Linked DNA regions of Paraburkholderia bryophila. The protein of the gene in region 1 interacts with the protein of each later gene in a pairwise test. Links are inferred from orthologs where the notes say so. Each region holds a gene or a part of one and is shown in the gene's direction. Other genes may lie near its edges.

Region 1 (6,414 bases):
CGGCGAAGGTGGGCGACACCGTCACGCTGGTGAACCGTCCGGCGGCTGAAGCGCTGCCCGGTTTCAAGGAAGTGAAGCCGCAGGTGTTCGCCGGCCTCTATCCGGTCGAAGCCAACCAGTACGACGCGCTGCGCGACTCGCTCGAAAAGCTCAAGCTGAACGACGCGTCGCTGCAGTACGAGCCGGAAGTGTCACAGGCGCTCGGTTTCGGTTTCCGTTGCGGCTTCCTCGGGCTGCTGCATATGGAGATCGTGCAGGAACGTCTCGAGCGTGAGTTCGACATGGACCTGATCACCACGGCGCCGACGGTGGTGTACGAAGTCCTGCAACGCGACAACACGATCCTGATGGTCGAAAATCCGGCCAAGATGCCGGAGCCGTCCAAGATCGAAGAAGTGCGCGAGCCGATCGTCACCGTGAATCTGTACATGCCGCAAGACTACGTCGGCTCGGTGATCACGCTGTGCACGCAAAAGCGCGGCAATCAGATCAACATGCAATACCACGGCCGTCAGGTTCAGCTCACGTACGAAATCCCGATGGGCGAAGTCGTGCTCGATTTCTTCGATCGTCTGAAGTCGATTTCGCGCGGCTATGCGTCGATGGATTACGAGTTCAAGGAATACCGCGCGGCGGATGTCGTGAAGGTCGACATGCTGATCAACGGCGACAAGGTGGACGCGCTGTCGGTCATCGTGCACCGTTCGCAAAGCCAGTATCGCGGCCGCGAAGTGGCGGCGAAAATGCGCGAGCTGATTCCGCGGCAAATGTACGACGTGGCAATTCAGGCCACCATCGGCGCGAACATTATTGCGCGCGAAAACATTAAAGCGTTGCGTAAGAACGTGCTGGCAAAATGCTACGGCGGCGATATCTCCCGTAAGAAGAAGCTGCTGGAAAAGCAAAAGGCAGGCAAGAAGCGAATGAAGCAGGTGGGCTCGGTCGAGATTCCGCAAGAAGCTTTCCTCGCGATTCTGCGTGTCGAAGACAAATAAGACGAACAACGGAACTCTATGAATTTTGCGCTGATTCTTTTTGTGCTCGTCATCTTGACGGGCGTCGCATGGGTCGCAGACAAACTGGTTTTCCTGCCGCAACGGCGCCGCGCGGCGGAGGCCGTGGTCGCCGAGTTCGACCGCCAGCAGGCACGCGTCGGCGAGCGTTTCGCCGACGAAAACGCGGCGCAAACGCGCGCCCGTCTGCGTGACGACAAGCTGCGTCAGCCGTGGTGGCTCGAGTATTCGGCGAGCTTCTTCCCGGTGATCCTGGTGGTGTTCGTGGTGCGCTCGTTCGTGGTCGAGCCATTCAAGATTCCGTCGGGTTCGATGGTGCCGACGCTGCTGGTGGGCGACTTCATCCTCGTCAATAAATTCGAATACGGCATTCGCCTGCCGATCACCAACACGAAGATCACCGAAGGCCGTCCGCTCGAACGCGGCGACGTGGTGGTGTTCCGCTATCCGAAAGACGAATCGGTCGACTACATCAAGCGCGTGATCGGCCTGCCGGGCGACACGATCGCTTATCAAGACAAGCAGTTGACGATCAACGGCAAGCCGGTGCCGGAAACGGCGCTGCCCGATTACCTCGACGACGAACGCATGGGCTATGCGAAGCAGTTCGAAGAAGATCTGGGCGGCCGCAAGAACGCGATTCTGAACAATCCCGCGGTGCCGCCGTTCATCGTCGGTGCGGAAGATTATCCGTATCGCGATAACTGCACGTACAACGCACGCGGCGTGATCTGCAAGGTGCCGCCAGGTAATTACTTCATGATGGGCGACAACCGCGACAACAGCGCGGACAGCCGGTACTGGGGTTTTGCGCCGGACAAGAATGTCGTCGGCCGCGCGTTTTTCATCTGGATGAATTTCAGCAATCTGAAACGCATCGGCTCATTCCACTGAGTTCGCCTGCAGCGATTGCACAGCACGCCGCGCGCGTGACCCCACTGAGGTCAGGTTAGTCGCGGCGTGTTATCACGCTACTTTAAGAACACGCGGTAACGTCGCTTCACCACGCTTTTTCCGCAGGCCGCCCCGCGTTTTCGCCGGGTCTGGCGCCCGCGTTATACTCTGCCCATGCCCCTATCTCCGTTGGAAAGCCGTCTGCGCTACGAATTTCGCAATGCGGAATTGTTGCGCCAGGCTTTAACGCACCGCAGTCATAGCTCCACGCATAACGAACGGCTCGAGTTTCTCGGCGATTCCGTCCTAAATTGCGCGGTGGCTGCGCTTTTGTTCCAACGTTTCAGCAAATTGGACGAAGGCGATCTGTCGCGCGTTCGTGCCAATCTGGTCAAACAGCAGTCGCTTTACGAAATTGCTCAGGCCCTGAATATCTCCGAAGGCCTCCGGCTGGGCGAAGGCGAGTTGCGCAGCGGCGGCTTCCGCCGGCCCTCGATCCTCGCTGACACGCTCGAAGCAGTGCTGGGGGCGGTGTTCCTCGACGGTGGCTTTGACGCCGCCCAGACGGTCATCAAGCGCCTTTACGTGCCGATTCTGGATCACATCGACCCGCGCACGCTCGGCAAAGATTCCAAAACGCTGCTGCAGGAGTACCTGCAAGGTCACAAGATCGCACTGCCCACCTACACGGTGGTCGCAACGCATGGTGCGGCGCACAATCAGCAATTCGAAGTCGAATGTACGGTGCCCAAGCTGGACGTGAAGGTGTCCGGTTCCGGCGCGAGCCGCCGCGCGGCCGAGCAGGCGGCGGCCAAGAAGGCGCTTGACGAAGTGATGGCCGCGGCGCCGGCTGTGGTCGCCAAGCCGAAGCGCTCGAAGAGCGCTCGCGCGGCAAAGAACGCTGAGCCGGAGATCGTGCCTGGCGTGACCGGCGTGCAGGCCGCGCTGGATTTGCGCAGTCCGGACCGTAAGAGTGAACGCGGCCTCGGTCGAGGCGAGATTCGTGCGGCGTTCGCAGCGGAATCCGCCGCGGAACGGGCAGCGTCGACCGTTGCGGCCGCGCCTCTCGCAGTGATTCGTGCCTCGCACGTCGAATACAGCGGGCAGGACCGGACTGAACGCGCCGACAAAGCCGACAAAGCGGATAAAGCGGAACGGGCGGATAAAGCCCAAGCCCCGGCCCACTCAGCTACACCCGGTGCAGCCGCCGCCACTCCGAGCGCACCGGCATCTACCGAACACGAACCCGGCGTAGCCGACGCGGTGCATACCCGCGTCGCCGATGCGGGCCATTGATTGCCGTCGGCGCGCCGATCCCGCGCGCCGATCTGAACTAGCCGTAGCCTGAATATGAACGCTCCCACACCCACTGGTTTTCGTTGCGGCATGGTCGCGATCGTCGGCCGTCCGAACGTCGGTAAATCCACGCTGATGAACGCGCTGGTCGGCCAGAAAGTCAGTATCACGTCACGCAAGGCGCAGACCACGCGCCATCGCATCACAGGCATTCATACGCTGGACGATGCGCAGTACATTTTCGTCGACACGCCCGGTTTCCAGACCAAGCACAGCGGCGCCCTGAACCGTTCGCTGAATCGCGCGGTGACGTCCACGCTGACCTCGGTGGATGCGATCCTGTTCGTGATCGAAGCCGGCCGTTTCGGTCCCGACGACCAGAAGGTGCTCGACCTGATCCCGCCGTCGGTGCCGACGCTGCTGATCGCGAACAAGCTCGATCGCGTGTCCGATAAAGCCTCGCTGTTCCCGTTCATGCAGGAGATCAGCGCGCTGCACAAGTTCGCCGAGATCGTGCCGCTGTCGGCCAAGCACGTCGACGACGTCAAGCGTCTGATGGCGACGGTCAAACCGTTCCTGCCGGAAGGCCAGCCGATCTATGGCGAAGACGACCTGACCGATCGCAGCGAGCGCTTCCTCGCGGCCGAAATCCTGCGTGAAAAAGTGTTCCGCTGGACCGGCGACGAGTTGCCGTACACCAGCACCGTGCTGATCGAGAAGTTTGAAACCGAAGGCCGTCTGCGCCGCATCTTCGCGACCATCATGGTCGACCGCGATACGCACAAGGCCATGATCATCGGCCAGAAGGGCGCGAAGCTGAAGCAGATCAGCACCGAAGCGCGCCTCGACATGGAACGGTTGTTCGACGGCCCGGTGTATCTGGAAACCTTCATCAAGGTGAAGAGCGGCTGGGCCGACAACGAAGCCGGACTTCGCGCGTATGGGTACGAATGACGCGTGGATGACGCTGAATTCCGCGGGCGAGCCGGACGATTCGGAGCCGGCCGCACCCGCACGCGAGCCCGCGAGGCCCGCGCGTAGCACCAGAAAATCTTCCAGTAAAAGCAGCCAGGGCAGCGAGGGCGAACCGCACAAGGCGGCGAGCTCTTCGCCGGCGCGCCGTGCGCCGCGCACCTCCGCATCCGACTACCGGATCTCGGAACAACCCGCCTTCGTTCTACATAGCTATCCGTACAGCGAGACCAGTCTGATCATCGACGTGCTGTCGCGCGATCACGGCCGTCTCGCGCTGGTCGCGAAGGGCGCGAAGCGTCCGCACTCGGCGTTGCGCGGCGTCTTGCAGACGTTTCAGCCGCTCGCGCTGTCGTGGTCCGGCAAATCCGAAGTGCGCACGCTGACCGGCGCCGAGTGGGTCGGCGGCATGTTGCCGTTGTGCGGCGGCGCGCTGCTGTGCGGCTTCTACGTCAACGAACTGCTGGTCAAGTTCTGCGCGCGCGAAGACCCGCATCCGCAACTGTTCCATCACTACGTTGTCACCATGACGCGTCTCGCGCACGACGAACCGCCCGTGCAGGTGCTGCGTTCGTTCGAGCGCGTGCTGCTGCGCGAAACCGGTTACGCGATGGCGCTGAATCGCACCGTCGCGCGTAAAGCCGTGGTGGCCGAAGGCCGCTACGTGTTCGATCCGGAGCGCGGCGTGCGCGAAGCCTCCGACGATCTGCCCGCGCAGTGGCCCGTGGTTTCAGGGCAGACCTTGCTCGACATGGAGCAGGACGATTACCATCGTGCGCAGACCGTGGCGCAAAGCAAAACGCTGATGCGCTTTCTGCTCAACACTTACCTTGGCGGCACGCCGCTCGCGACGCGCCAGATCCTGATCGACTTGCAGAACTTATGAGCTTCTTTCTTACGTCGCCGAACGTCATTGACCTGGGCGTGAATATCGATCACGTCGCCACGCTGCGCAACGCGCGCGGCACGTCCTATCCCGATCCGATCCGTGCCGCGTTGATGGCCGAAGAGGCGGGCGCCGACGTCATCACGCTGCATCTGCGTGAAGACCGCCGCCATATCGTCGACGCCGACGTGCGCAAGCTGCGTCCGCTGCTGAAAACGCGCATGAACCTCGAATGCGCGGTCACCCAGGAGATGCTCGACATCGCCTGTGAAGTGCAGCCGCACGACACCTGCCTCGTGCCCGAAAAGCGCGAGGAACTGACCACGGAAGGCGGCCTCGACGTCGCCGGCCAGTTCGAAGCGGTGCGTGCCGCGTGCAAGCAGCTCGCGGAAGTGAACTCGCGGGTGTCGCTCTTCATCGACCCGGACGAAACGCAGATTCGCGCGGCGCACGAAGCCGGCGCGCCGGTGATCGAACTGCACACCGGCCGTTACGCGGAAGCGCACGATCCCGCCGAACAGCAGCGCGAATTCGAGCGCGTGGTTCGCGCGGTGGAATTCGGCGCGACGCTCGGCATCAAGGTGAACGCGGGCCACGGCCTGCACTACACGAACGTGCAACAGATCGCGGCGATCGAAGGCATCGACGAATTGAATATCGGCCACTCGATCGTGGCGCATGCGATCTTCGCCGGCTGGGACAACGCGGTGCGCGAGATGAAGGCGATCATGGTCGCCGCGCGTCTCGGCGCGCGCGCGTAATGCGGCAGATTCGGCGACGGCACCGCACATGACGATCTACGGCATCGGCACGGATATCGTTCAGGTTAGCCGCGTGGCTGCGGTCATGACGCGCACCAACGGCCGCTTTGCCGAGAAGGTGCTGGGGCCGGACGAACTGCGCGTTTATCACGCGCGTCAGGCCCGGTCGGCGGCGCGCGGTCTCGCGTTTCTCGCCACGCGGTTCTCGGCGAAAGAAGCGTTCTCGAAAGCGATTGGCCTGGGTATGCGTTGGCCGATGACCTGGCGTGCGCTGCAAACGCTCAACAAGCCGAGCGGCGAGCCGATGGTGGTGGCCTCCGGCGAGCTGGCCGAATGGCTCGACGCGCGCGGCATCACGGCGCGCGTGACGATCAGCGACGAGCGGGATTACGCGGTGTCGTTCGTGATTGCGGAAACCGGGCAGGAGAGCGGGACGATGCAAACGGAAACGCAAGCGGCACCGGCTGCTCAAACGCAAGTGCAGACGCAACCGCAACCGCCAACTCAAACCCAACCGCCAACTCAAACCCAACCGCCAACTCAAACCCAACCGCCCCCGTCGACCCCAACGCCGGACGCTCCGCACGCTCCC
Region 2 (6,253 bases), 1.7 Mb from region 1 along the record:
AACCATTCCGGGCGGCGACAACGTGCTGCTGGTGGGCATCGCGCTCGGCGCGTACGGCGTCACGCAGTCCATGCTCTACATCTTTTACGGCTGGGTTTCCGACAAGATCGGCCGCAAGCCGGTGATCGCGATCGGTCTGCTGATCTTCGCGCTCGGCAGCTTCGTCGCGGCGGGCGCGCACGACATGACGTGGATCATCGTCGGCCGCGTGATTCAGGGGATGGGCGCGGTGTCGTCGGCGGTGATCGCGTTTATCGCCGACCTCACGTCCGAAGAGCATCGCACCAAGGCGATGGCGATGGTCGGTGCCAGCATCGGCGTGTCGTTCGCGGTGGCGATTATCGGTGCGCCGATCGTATTCCAGTGGGTCGGCATGAGCGGTTTGTTCACGCTGGTCGGCATCTTCTCGATTCTGGCGATCGGCCTGGTGCTGTGGGTCGTACCCGACGCGCCGAAGCCGGTGCATGTGCGCGCGCCGTTCGCCGAGGTGCTGCATAACGTCGAACTGCTGCGTTTGAACTTCGGCGTGCTCGTGCTGCATGCTACGCAAACCGCGCTGTTCCTCGTCGTGCCGCGCATTCTCGAAGCAGGCGGCTTACCGGTCGCGTCGCACTGGAAGGTTTATTTGCCGGTCATGGGGCTGTCGTTCGTGATGATGGTGCCGGCGATCATCGCCGCCGAAAAGCGCGGGAAAATGAAAATCGTGCTGCTGTCGGCGATCGGTCTTATCCTGATCGGACAGTTGTTATTGGGCGTCGCTCCGCATACGATTCTGAGTGTGGCAGCGATCCTTTTTGTGTACTTTCTCGGCTTCAATATCCTTGAGGCGTCACAGCCTTCGCTGGTGTCGAAACTGGCGCCGGGCACCCGTAAGGGCGCGGCGGCCGGCGTGTATAACACCACGCAGTCGATCGGCCTCGCGCTGGGCGGGGTGGTTGGCGGCTGGCTGCTCAAGGTGGATGGAGCGAGCGCAGTATTCTTTACCTGCTCGGGGCTCGTGTTGTGCTGGCTTATAATCGCCGCCAATATGAAACAGCCGCCGCGCAAGGCGTAGCTGAACACCCAGAACTCACCCGGCGGCGGGCAGAGGCGCAGTTCTGGTCTCGGGCCTGCCGGCCATGAGACGCGAACCGTGTCGTACCGCGCCGCCCGCAACGGAATCAACAGGAGAAACTCATGGCATCCGTGAACAAGGTCATTCTCGTCGGCAATCTCGGAGCCGATCCGGAAGTCCGTTATCTTCCGAGCGGCGACGCAGTGGCGAACATCCGCCTTGCAACGACGGATCGGTACAAGGACAAGGCGTCCGGCGAAATGAAGGAAGCGACCGAATGGCACCGCGTGTCGTTCTTCGGCCGCCTCGCGGAAATCGTCAACGAATATCTGAAGAAGGGCTCGTCGGTGTACCTGGAAGGGCGCATCCGGACCCGTAAGTGGCAAGCGCAAGACGGCACGGACCGCTATTCGACGGAAATCGTCGCCGAGCAGATGCAAATGCTGGGCGGCCGCGGCGGCGCGATGGGTGGCGGCGGTGACGAAGGCGGTGGCGGTTATAGCCGTGGTGAGCCGTCGGAACGTAGCGGCGGCGGCGGTGGTGGTGGCCGCGCTGTGTCGGGTGGTGGGGCTTCGCGTGGCGGCAGCGGTGGTGGCGGCGGTGGTGCTAGCCGTCCGAGCGCGCCGGCTGGCGGCGGCTTTGATGAGATGGACGACGATATTCCGTTCTGAGGTCCCGTAACCAAAAACTGTAAAGATCAGCCCCGCCTTTGTGCGGGGCTTTTCTTTTTGTATCCGGGATTCAGGGGCATTTCCTGACCTGCAGCATTTGCAGGAGCGGATGCGCGAGCGCTCAGGTGGCCCATCGGCTCCGATCGGTCGGGCGCGTTACTCGACTTCACTGTCGTCGGTGTCGGCGTTCCGTGCGCTGTGTTCATGAGCCATGGCCGCGCTGACGAGCGCAGTAACGGCTGCCGGGGCCCTCTGCTTGCGTTCGCTATAGCGGTCGGTCAGATAGTCCGAACGGTCGCGCACGAGGAGCGTGAACTTGTACAGTTCCTCCATCACGTCGACCACGCGATCGTAGTACGACGACGGCTTCATGCGGCCGTTCTCGTCAAACTCCTGGAATGCCTTCGCCACCGAACTCTGATTGGGGATCGTCACCATCCGCATCCAGCGCCCAAGTATGCGCAACGCGTTGACGGCATTGAACGACTGCGAACCACCCGAAACCTGCATGACGGCCAGCGTGCGTCCCTGCGTCGGGCGGACACTGCCGGAGTCGAGCGGCAGCCAGTCGATCTGGTTCTTGAATATGCCGGTCAGCGTGCCATGCCGCTCGGGGCTACACCACACCTGTCCTTCGGACCAGATCGACAGCTCGCGCAGTTCGACCACCTTCGGGTGGTCGGCCGGGACGCTATCAGCGAGTGGCAGATCCTGTGGCTCGAACACCTTCGTTTCGGCTCCGAACTGGCGGAGGATGCGCTCGGCTTCGAGCGTCAGTAACCGGCTATAGGACGTCGGGCGCAACGAGCCGTAAAGCAGCAGGATGCGAGGGGGATGTTGCGATACCGCCTGCGGTCTCAGCTTCGCAAGATCCGGGGTATCGAGATGGGAGAGGCGGATGTTCGGTAAGTCTGATTGCATCGTGTGGATGAACTACAGGGTAATGGCACGCGAGAGCAGCGTAGCTGTCGCGGGACACAGGTCGGTTGCCTGACGGGTTGCGAGGATTGTTGCCGGCGCGGCGTCGCGCGCGGCCGGCTTGAATCCCGCCTTCTCGAAGAGCGCCGTCGCGTTGGTGGTGAACAGCCAGGCCTTACGGGCACCTGCATCGAACGCTTCGCGCAGCAGTACGGCGATCAGGTTGCGGCCGATGCCTTTGCCGCGGTGTTGCGGCTCTACGATGACCGAGCGGACCAGCACATCGCTGCCGTACTGTTCGAATCCCCCGTAGCCTACGTGTGAGCCGGCAAGCGTGCTAAACGCGAAGAAGCTGCGGCCCGCTTCGTCAAGGTCGCTGCCCGGCAGATCGACGTCCCGCAACGCATTGACGAACCCGGCATCGTTGCTGGCGATCGCGCGTGCGACGATGAACGGCACGCCTTCCTCCTTCAGCACCTCGTGCTCCGGGGCACGATCCAGCAGCCCGGTCACGGCGTCCGAAGGCCGGCAAAGGCGCGTGCCACGCGGCGTCGCGACAATCGGCCTGTTCATCAGGATCGGATGGGCAAGCATCGCGTCGATCAACTGGGCATCGCTCAATGCTGGATCCCCGAGCCCAAGTTCCTTGTAGGGCGTACCTTTGATGCGCAGCACGTCCCTGACTGCCATGCCGGTGTCTGCGATGAGCCGCTCGAGCGTTGCGCGGTCAGGTGGCGTCTTGAGATATTCGATGACCTGCGGGTTCTCGCCAGCCTCACGCAGCAGCGCAAGCACATTGCGCGATGTTCCACAGTCGGGGTTGTGATAGATGGTGACGCTCATGGTCGATCCTCAATACGCTTCGTACCAGCGCTGCGAGCGGTTCACGACGGCTACGACCAGCAGCATGACCGGCACCTCGATCAGCACGCCGACGACGGTCGCGAGCGCAGCGCCCGACTGGAAACCAAACAGGCTGATGGCGGTTGCCACGGCCAGTTCGAAGAAATTGCTTGCGCCGATCAAGCTCGACGGACCGGCCACGCAATGCGCGACGCCGAGCTTGCGGTTGAGCAGATAGGCGAGGCCCGAGTTCAGGAACACCTGGATCAAAATCGGCACGGCGAGCATCGCGATCACCAGCGGCTCATGCACGATGGCCTGCCCCTGAAACGCGAACAGCAGCACGAGGGTCGCGAGCAGCGCACAGATCGAATACGGGCCGAGGCGGGAGACCGCGCGCCTGAAATGTGCCTCGCCCTTCGCGAGCAGCACGCGACGCAGAATCTGCGCGATCGCGACTGGGACGACGATGTAGAGTCCTACCGACGCGATGAGCGTATCCCACGGCACGGTGATGGCCGACAGCCCGAGCAGCAGTGCGACCATCGGCGCGAACGCGACGATCATGATCGCGTCGTTGAGTGCAACCTGTGACAGCGTGAAGTACGGATCGCCTTTGCACAGCTGCGACCAGACAAATACCATCGCCGTGCACGGCGCGGCCGCGAGCAGGATCAGGCCTGCGATGTAGCTGTCCAGTTGCGCGGCCGGCAGCCAGGCGGCGAACACATGGCGCACGAAAATCCAGCCAAGCAAGGCCATCGAAAACGGCTTGACGAGCCAGTTCACGAACAGCGTGACGCCGATGCCGCGCCAGTGACCCTTGACCTGCGCCATGGCGCCGAAGTCGATCTTGATCAGCATGGGGATGATCATGATCCAGATCAGCACGCCGACGGGCAGATTGACCTGCGCGACTTCCATGCGACCGATGGCCTCGAAGACTGACGGCGACCACTGCCCCAGCGCAATGCCCGCGACGATGCACAGCGCAACCCAACCCGTCAGGTACCGCTCGAAGAAACCCATGGCGGGACGCGCAACGCGGGACACGGAATCAGCGCTGCTCATTCGATTCTCCTGTGGGACGTCGCCCCGACGTGGCCGTGCCTACGCTTCATGTCGGATCTCCACAGCATGGCGACGCGTCGTTCACTGCGCAGGGGGCTCCCGCACAGCAGTTCTCGGTGAGGAATCCGACGAGTCCGTTCATTGCTTCGAAGTTGGCCGAATAGAAAATGAAACGACCCTGCTGGGTGCCGGTAACGAGGCCGGCGTGGGACAGATCCTTAAGGTGGAACGAAAGACTGGACGGCGAAAGGCCGATCTGCTGCGCGATCTCGCCCGCCGGCATGCCTGCCGGGCCGGCTACGACGAGCACGCGGAAGATGGCCAGCCGCGATTCATGAGCGAGCGCACCGAGTGCGCGTACGACGAGGTTCGAGTCCATGGCGAGATGATAGGCTCATTGATTCGATGTTTCAAGTAATATTGAAACAACGGTTCGCACGTAGCAATTGGCGACGCGGTCCGGCGCTCTCTTGGAAATTCTCTGATACCTGTACGTCGTCGACGTGCTCGAACGATCCCGCGTCGCGCACGACAAGCCCTCCCTTCCCCAGCCGCTCAACACCAGCGCATTCCGCGCCCTCCCTGACGCATTTCGCGACGCACGGCGTCAACCGGTCGCAAGTGGCTGGAGGCAATCCGCCGATACGCCGACTATTCGTCTGTCGCACGAATTGATGTGAGGCGCAGGCCGAAAGGCAAGTCGCGGAAAAGAGGCAGCCCCACCTCGCGATCGCCAGAAGCCATCAAGCTATTTTCAATTAATCAAGGAATCTTAATCATGTCCAAGATGCTCGTAGGTATCGCTCTCGCCGTCGCCACCCTTGGCGCACCGGTTCTTAGCTTCGCCCAATCGAACGCACCGCTCACCCGTGCGGAAGTCCGGGCCGATCTGGTTCGTGTCGAACAAGCCGGCTACAGCCCGAACCGCGGCAACGACATCGACTACCCGGCCGATATTCAGGCCGCCGAAGCAAAGATCGCATCGCAAGGCGATCGGCAACTGGCCATGCAGGCTGTCGGCGGTGTTGCGCAAAACGGCAGTAGCGCTTCGGGATCGATGTCCCACACGTCGATGACGATGCACTCGAATTGCGTCGGCCCGGTCAGCTTCTGCAACGTGTTCTTCGGTAGCTAAGTGGCGTGGTGCGCCGATCCTGCGCCCGCTGTCATGCGCAGGATCGCCAGCACGATGCACAGAAGAAGGTGGCTTGATAGACCAGCGCGTCGCAAGACTTCGCGTGGTGACGAATCAAGTCAGCTTCTTTTCAAATCCAGTTTGTACCCATTCTTTTCAATGGAGTTCGCCGTGAAGATTTTGCCTCTCGCCGCTTCGATTCTGTCTTTGTCCGCCTGCCTGTTCGCTTCGTCGGCGGCTATGGCGCAAGATGCCAAGCCTGCCGCCGCGCCGATCAAAAACATCGTCCTCGTGCATGGCGCGTGGGTGGATGGTTCGGGCTGGAAGCCGGTCTATGACATCCTCACCAAAGACGGCTACCACGTCACGATGGTGCAGGAACCGCTGACCTCGCTCGACGACGACGTCGCCACGACCAAACGCGTCATCGATCTGCAGGACGGTCCGACCATTCTCGTGGCGCACAGCTACGGCGGCTCGATCATCACCGAAGCCGGCGTCGATCCGAAGGTGACTGGGCTGGTGTACGTCGCGGCCCATGCGCCGGCGGTCGGCGAAGAC
Region 3 (6,224 bases), 3.2 Mb from region 1 along the record:
TCAACGCGATGTTGAAGACGCTGGAAGAACCGCCCGCGCACGTCAAGTTCATTCTCGCCACCACGGACCCGCAGAAGATTCCGGTCACGGTGTTGTCGCGCTGTCTGCAGTTCAATCTGAAGCAGATGCCGGCCGGCCATATCGTGTCGCATCTCGAGCACATTCTCGGCGAAGAAAAGGTGCCGTTCGACGCGCAGGCGCTGCGCCTGCTCGCGCGCGCCGCCGACGGCTCGATGCGCGACGCGCTGTCGCTGACCGATCAGGCGATCGCGTACTCGGCCAATCAGGTCAATGAAGAAGCGGTGCGCGGCATGCTCGGCGCGCTCGATCAGAGCTATCTGATTCGCCTGCTCGACGCGCTCGCCGACGGCGACGGCGCGGCGTTGCTCGCGGTTGCCGACGAGATGGCGCTGCGCAGCCTGTCGTTCTCGACGGCATTGCAGGATCTGGCGAGCTTGCTGCATCGAATCGCGTGGGCGCAGTTCGCGCCGTCGTCGGTGCTGGACGAGTGGCCGGAGGCGGCCGATCTGCGTCGTTTCGCAGGCGCGCTCAGCGCCGAGCACGTGCAATTGTTCTATCAGATCGCAACGATCGGCCGGAGTGAATTGGGCCTCGCGCCCGATGAATACGCCGGTTTCACGATGACGTTGCTGCGCATGCTGGCGTTCGAACCGGCGCCTACGGGCGGCGGTGGCGGCGCGGTGGGTGCGAGCCGCGCGCCGGGGGCAACGGGTGCCGGTGGTGCAAGGCGCGCCGGTGCGCCGGCGGTGGCTGCGCAGCAGGGGGCGATGGGTTCTTCGGCTGGGGCTGCGGCTGTATCGACTGCGGCCGTCGCGTCGCCGTCGCTGTCGCCGTCGGCGCCGCGTGTCGCGCCCGGAACGACGGCCGCGTCGGCGACCTCGACAACTGAGGTGGTATCCACGGGTGCTATCGAGGCAACTCCCCTGGCTCCGTGGGACGACGCCCCCGTTGAATCCGCTGCGAGCGAAACGCCTGTGGCGTCGAGTGTGAGCGCCGCGACCGCAGTCGATGTTTCAGCAGCATCTGGCGTGAGTACTAAGGCCGAGTCAGAAGTCTCAGCGGTTAATGACATCGACGGCACGGCTGCTTCAGATATCTCCGCAGCGCCTAACGTCGACGCCGCGGCTGCTTCAGAAGTGCTCGCAGCGTCTAACCTGAACGCCCCGATTGCGTCCGAAGCTGCCGCGCCCGGCCTTCACGCCCCGGCTGCGACGGAAGTCCCACCGGCATCGGACAACATCAGCGCCCCAATCGCAGCACCAGCTTCCGCCGCATCCAGCCGCCTCGAAGACCAACAACCCGCGTCGTCACCAACCGCACCTGCAACCGCTGCGTTCGCACGCGCGGAAGAGGCCGCGTCCGCCGTCGCGTCGCAGGAACCGTCGCCCGCCGCCGGCATCCCGCCGCGTCGCGCCGGTGGAGCAAGCGCCGCGCTCGACGTCCTGCGCAGTGCCGGTTTGAAAGTTTCATCGGATCGTGGCCGCGCCACAGCAGCGGCCGCCGCCGCGCCCACGCCGAAACCTGCCGCACCTCGCGTCGTCGTCCCGGTGCCGACGCCGGGCGCGCCACGTCGCGCGCCGCAGCAAGACGCCCCGCCGGCCGCCGCACCGCGCGCAGCGTCGCCCGCGCAACGCGATGGCGCCCAACGCAACGGCACCGAGCAGAACGGCTCGCCGGTGCCTCCGTGGGACGACATGCCGCCCGACGACTACATGCCGTTGTCGGCCTCGGACGACGGCTACTACGGCGCGCCGGACGACAGCTACATGCCGGTCTTCGATAGCGGTCCGGACGACGTGCGCATGAACGCCTCCCCCGCGCCGTCGCCTGCGCCGGCGATCGACAAGCGCCCACTGCCGGCCGCCGTGCCGCTCGACCCATTGGGTTTCAACGGCGACTGGCCGGCGCTGGCCGTCGACCTCCCGCTCAAGGGTATTTCCTATCAGCTCGCGTTCAACAGCGAACTGATGGCGCTCGAAGGCAACACGCTCAAACTGAACGTGCCGGTGCCGCAGTACGCGGAAGCCTCGCAGGTCGCGAAACTGAAAAGCGCGCTCGCCGACAAGCTCGGCCGCAACGTCGAGGTGCTGGTCGAAGTCGGTGCGGCCCGCCGCACGGCCGCCGCGCACGACGCCGCGACGCGCGCGCAGCGCCAGCAGGAAGCGGAGCGCGAGATCGGCGCCGATCCGTTCGTGCAGTCGCTGATCCGCGAGTTCGGCGCGAGCATCGTGCCCGGCTCGATCCGCCCGATTACACCGGACGCCGGCTCAGCCGGCGCGCCGTCGGTCCACTGATTCGCCGCGCGGTAAGCCGGTAGGCCGGTAGGCCCTAACTTGCCTAACGTGCATTACGCGCCCGATTTCCGAATTTCACGCTATCTAGAAGGAGCATGTCCATGATGAAAGGTCAACTCGCCGGGCTGATGAAGCAAGCCCAGCAGATGCAGGAAAACATGAAGAAAATGCAGGAGCAACTCGCTCTGATTGAAGTCGAAGGGCAGTCGGGCGCCGGTCTCGTGAAGGTGACGATGACCTGCAAGAACGACGTGCGCCGCGTCTCGATCGACCCGAGCCTGCTCGCCGACGACAAGGACATGCTGGAAGACCTCGTCGCCGCTGCGTTCAACGACGCCGTGCGCAAGGCCGAAGCCACCGCCCAGGAAAAAATGGGTGGCATGACCTCGGGCCTGCCGCTGCCGCCGGGCTTCAAACTGCCGTTCTGAACGACACCGCCGCAAGGCGGAGTCGGCGCCGCGGCTGTCGCAGCCACGGCGCGAACGGAACGCGCGAACCGCGCATGCTGGCAGTGCAGCATCCGCGGCGCGCCTGTTCCGGTTGGACACAAACCGGCTGCGGTTCGCTGGAGGTTCGCATCGTGCGCGCCTCGAATGCGAACCCAGGCCGCGATGGTAGAAACCGATCGCCTCAACCGCATCGTGATCCGCCCACCCGGGCCATTCCACTTCGACGCCGATCCGCATGAAACAACCTTCCGCCTTGTCGGCGCTCGTCGAAGCGCTGCGCGCGCTGCCCGGTGTCGGGCCGAAGTCGGCGCAACGCATGGCCTATCACCTGATGCAGCACGACCGCGGCGGTGCCGAAAAACTCGGCCGCTCGCTGCTGTTCGCGACCGAGCATCTGCAGCACTGCGAGAAGTGCAACACCTTCACCGAGGCGCAGATCTGCGAGACCTGTCTCGACGAGGAGCGCGATCCTTCGCTGCTGTGCGTCGTCGAAACGCCGGCCGACCAGATCATGCTCGAGCAGACCATGACCTATCGCGGCCTCTATTTCGTGCTGATGGGACGACTCAGTCCGCTCGACGGCGTCGGTCCCAAGGAAATTCATTTCGACCGGCTGGTCCGGCGCGCGTCGGACGGCGTCGTCAAGGAAGTCGTGCTGGCCACCAATTTCACCAACGAAGGCGAAGCCACCGCGCACTACCTCGGGCAAACGTTCAAGGCGCGCGGCCTCGCCGTCACGCGTCTGGCGCGTGGCGTGCCGGTGGGCGGCGAGCTGGAATACGTCGACGCCGGCACGATCGCCCGCGCGATGCTCGACCGTCGCTCGATGTAACGCGCGTCACCGCTGCATCGCTGCATCGCGCGCGGCGGCATCGCAAAAGCTTTCGTCGCGAACGCGTGCGCCGCCAGCGCGCCCGGTCGTCGCGGTGCACGCCGCGTAGCCCAGCCTAGAACCAAGGAGACCCATGAGCGCCACTCCCGAATCCCACGCGAACGCCGCGCCTGAAGACATTCCCGGCGCGCAGGCCACCCAAACCCAAAGCCCCACAGGCCCGCTCGCGGGCGTCAAGGTGCTGGAACTCGGCACGCTGATCGCCGGCCCGTTCGCCGCGCGCTTTCTCGGCGAGTTCGGCGCCGAGGTCATCAAGATCGAAGACCCCAAAGGCGGCGACCCGCTGCGCAAATGGCGCAAGCTCTATCCGGAAGTCGGCGGTACGTCGCTATGGTGGGCCGTGCAGGCGCGCAACAAGAAATCCATCACGATCAATCTGAAGGCCGAAGAGGGCAAGGAAATCGTGCGACGTCTCGCGAAAGAAGCGGACATCGTCGTCGAAAATTTCCGGCCGGGATTGCTCGAGAAACTCGGGCTCGGCTATGACGTGCTGTCCGCGGAAAATCCCGGCCTCGTGATGGTGCGTCTGTCCGGGTACGGACAGACCGGACCGTATCGCGACCGGCCCGGTTTCGGTGCGATCGCCGAGTCGATGGGCGGCCTGCGCCATATCACCGGCTATCCGGATTTGCCGCCGCCGCGCATCGGCATTTCGATCGGCGATTCGATCGCCGCGCTGCACGGCGTGATCGGCGCGCTGATGGCGCTGCACCACAGGCAGGTGAACGGCGGCAAAGGGCAGGTGGTCGACGTCGCGTTGTACGAGGCTGTCTTCAACATGATGGAAAGCGTGGTGCCCGAATACGGCGTGTACGGCATGGTGCGCGAGCGCACCGGCGCGTCGCTGCCCGGCATCGTGCCGTCGAACACGTATCCGTGCCGCGACGGCAGCATCGTGATCGGCGGCAATAGCGATCCGATCTTCAAGCGTCTGATGGTGGCGATCGAGCGCGACGATCTCGCGAACGATCCCGGCCTCGCGCATAACGACGGGCGCGTGCCGCGTACGTTGGAAATCGACGCCGCGATCGCCACCTGGCTCGCCACGCGCACCATCGACGAAGCGCTTGCGGTACTGAATGCCGCCGACGTGCCGGTCGGCCGCATTTATAGCGTCGCGGATATGTTCACCGATCCGCAGTTCATGGCGCGTCAGATGATCCAGCGCTTCAAGTGGCAGGACGGCAAGGAAATCACGCTGCCGGCGGTCACGCCGAAGCTCTCGGCCACCCCCGGCGAAACGCGCTGGTTGGGTCCGGAACTGGGTGAACATACCGATGAAGTCCTGCAATCGCTAGGTTATGATGCTGACGACATTGCAAGGTTGCACGCGCAACAGATTGTCTGAATGCGATTGAGTTGAGCGCGCGTCGCGGTAAAAAGAAAAAACCGGACAACAAAAAAAAGTTTGGAGACAAAAGACCATGCAACGCAGATCCTTCCTCGCCGGCACCGTCGCGCTTGCGGGCGTCTCGCTCGGCGTCTCGCCGCTTGCCTTCGCGCAGGGCAAACCTGAAACGTCCAAAGTCGCGATCGCGGTCGGCGGTAAGAACCTGTTCTATTACCTGCCGCTCACCATTGCGGAACGTCGCAATTACTTCAAGGACGAAGGGCTCGACGTCGAAATCTCCGATTTCGCGGGTGGTTCGCAAGCCTTGAAGGCGGCCGTGGGCGGCAGCGCGGACGTGGTGTCCGGCGCGTTCGAACACACCTTGCTGTTGCAGGCGCAGAAGCAGATGTTCCGCGAGTTCGTGCTGCAAGGTCGCGCGCCGCAAATCGTGCTCGCGGTGTCGAAGAAGACGCTGCCGAACTACAAATCCATCGCCGATCTGAAGGGCAAGAAAATCGGCGTGACCGCGCCGGGTTCGTCGACCTCGATCATGGCGAGCTTCGTGTTGGCGAAGGCCGGATTGAGCGCGAAAGACGTGGCGTTTATCGGCGTGGGCGCGGGCGCCGGCGCGATCGCCGCGTTGCAGTCGGGGCAGATCGACGCGATCGCCAATCTCGATCCGGTGATGACCAAGCTCGAACGCACCGGCGAGATTCGCGTCGTGTCGGACACGCGCACGCTGGCCGATACGCGCAACGTGTTCGGCGGCGACATGCCCGCGGGTTGCCTGTACGCGTCGCAGAGTTTCATCGCGAAGAATCCGAACACCACGCAGGCGCTGACCAATGCGATGGTGCGCGCGCTCAAGTGGCTGCAAACGGCGACCGGCAGCGAGCTGATCAACACGGTGCCGGAAGGCTATCTGCTCGGCGACCGCGCGGTCTATCTGGACGCCTGGCAGCACGTGAAGGAAGCCATGTCGCCCGACGGCCTGATGCCCGTCGACGGTCCCGCGACCTCGTTGAAGACCTTGCAGGCGTTCGACCCGGCGGTGCAGGGCAAGCCGATCGATCTGTCGAAGACGTGGACCAACGACTTCGTGAAAAAAGCGCTGGCGACCGTCAAGGCGTAAGCGCCGCGACGCTTACGAGGTCGAAGGTGGCGACGTGCGCCGCTGTTGCGCGTTTCGCAACCGGCCGCGCTGTCGCGATGCTGCGCCGTCACGCCATGACGACGCC

What was found.
Region 2: the proteins of recO (region 1) and GGD40_RS10520 interact in binary tests that used the Escherichia coli proteins (3 or more experiments, as listed by UniProt). The link is inferred for Paraburkholderia bryophila from one-to-one orthologs.
Region 3: the proteins of recO (region 1) and recR interact in binary tests that used the Escherichia coli proteins (3 or more experiments, as listed by UniProt). The link is inferred for Paraburkholderia bryophila from one-to-one orthologs.

What each region holds. Positions count from the first base shown.
Region 1 is NZ_JACCAS010000001.1:4,040,232-4,046,645, forward strand. The notes cover bases 3,134-6,102. They hold recO (DNA repair protein RecO), read left to right. Parts: upstream 3,134-4,143; coding sequence 4,144-5,061; downstream 5,062-6,102. Other genes in these bases: rnc (ribonuclease III), read left to right, coding at 3,134-3,203; era (GTPase Era), read left to right, coding at 3,258-4,157; pdxJ (pyridoxine 5'-phosphate synthase), read left to right, coding at 5,058-5,822. Outside these bases: lepA (translation elongation factor 4), read left to right, coding at 1-995; lepB (signal peptidase I), read left to right, coding at 1,014-1,907; more of rnc, read left to right, coding at 2,082-3,133. UniProt on the Escherichia coli protein: Involved in DNA repair and RecF pathway recombination.
Region 2 is NZ_JACCAS010000001.1:2,378,617-2,384,869, reverse strand. The notes cover bases 143-2,950. They hold GGD40_RS10520 (single-stranded DNA-binding protein), read left to right. Parts: upstream 143-1,176; coding sequence 1,177-1,725; downstream 1,726-2,950. Other genes in these bases: arsC (arsenate reductase (glutaredoxin)), read right to left, coding at 2,659-2,950; arsH (arsenical resistance protein ArsH), read right to left, coding at 1,882-2,646; GGD40_RS10525 (MFS transporter), read left to right, coding at 143-1,054. Also shown: more of GGD40_RS10525, read left to right, coding at 1-142; more of arsC, read right to left, coding at 2,951-3,486; arsB (ACR3 family arsenite efflux transporter), read right to left, coding at 3,496-4,557; GGD40_RS10500 (ArsR/SmtB family transcription factor), read right to left, coding at 4,604-4,936; GGD40_RS10495 (DUF4148 domain-containing protein), read left to right, coding at 5,336-5,692; GGD40_RS10490 (alpha/beta hydrolase), read left to right, coding at 5,864-6,253. UniProt on the Escherichia coli protein: Plays an important role in DNA replication, recombination and repair. Binds to ssDNA and to an array of partner proteins to recruit them to their sites of action during DNA metabolism. Acts as a sliding platform that migrates on DNA via reptation.
Region 3 is NZ_JACCAS010000001.1:872,913-879,136, reverse strand. The notes cover bases 2,019-4,797. They hold recR (recombination mediator RecR), read left to right. Parts: upstream 2,019-2,999; coding sequence 3,000-3,596; downstream 3,597-4,797. Other genes in these bases: GGD40_RS03765 (CaiB/BaiF CoA transferase family protein), read left to right, coding at 3,730-4,797; GGD40_RS03775 (YbaB/EbfC family nucleoid-associated protein), read left to right, coding at 2,417-2,743; dnaX (DNA polymerase III subunit gamma/tau), read left to right, coding at 2,019-2,315. In the rest of the region: more of dnaX, read left to right, coding at 1-2,018; more of GGD40_RS03765, read left to right, coding at 4,798-5,004; GGD40_RS03760 (ABC transporter substrate-binding protein), read left to right, coding at 5,081-6,118. UniProt on the Escherichia coli protein: May play a role in DNA repair. It seems to be involved in an RecBC-independent recombinational process of DNA repair. It may act with RecF and RecO.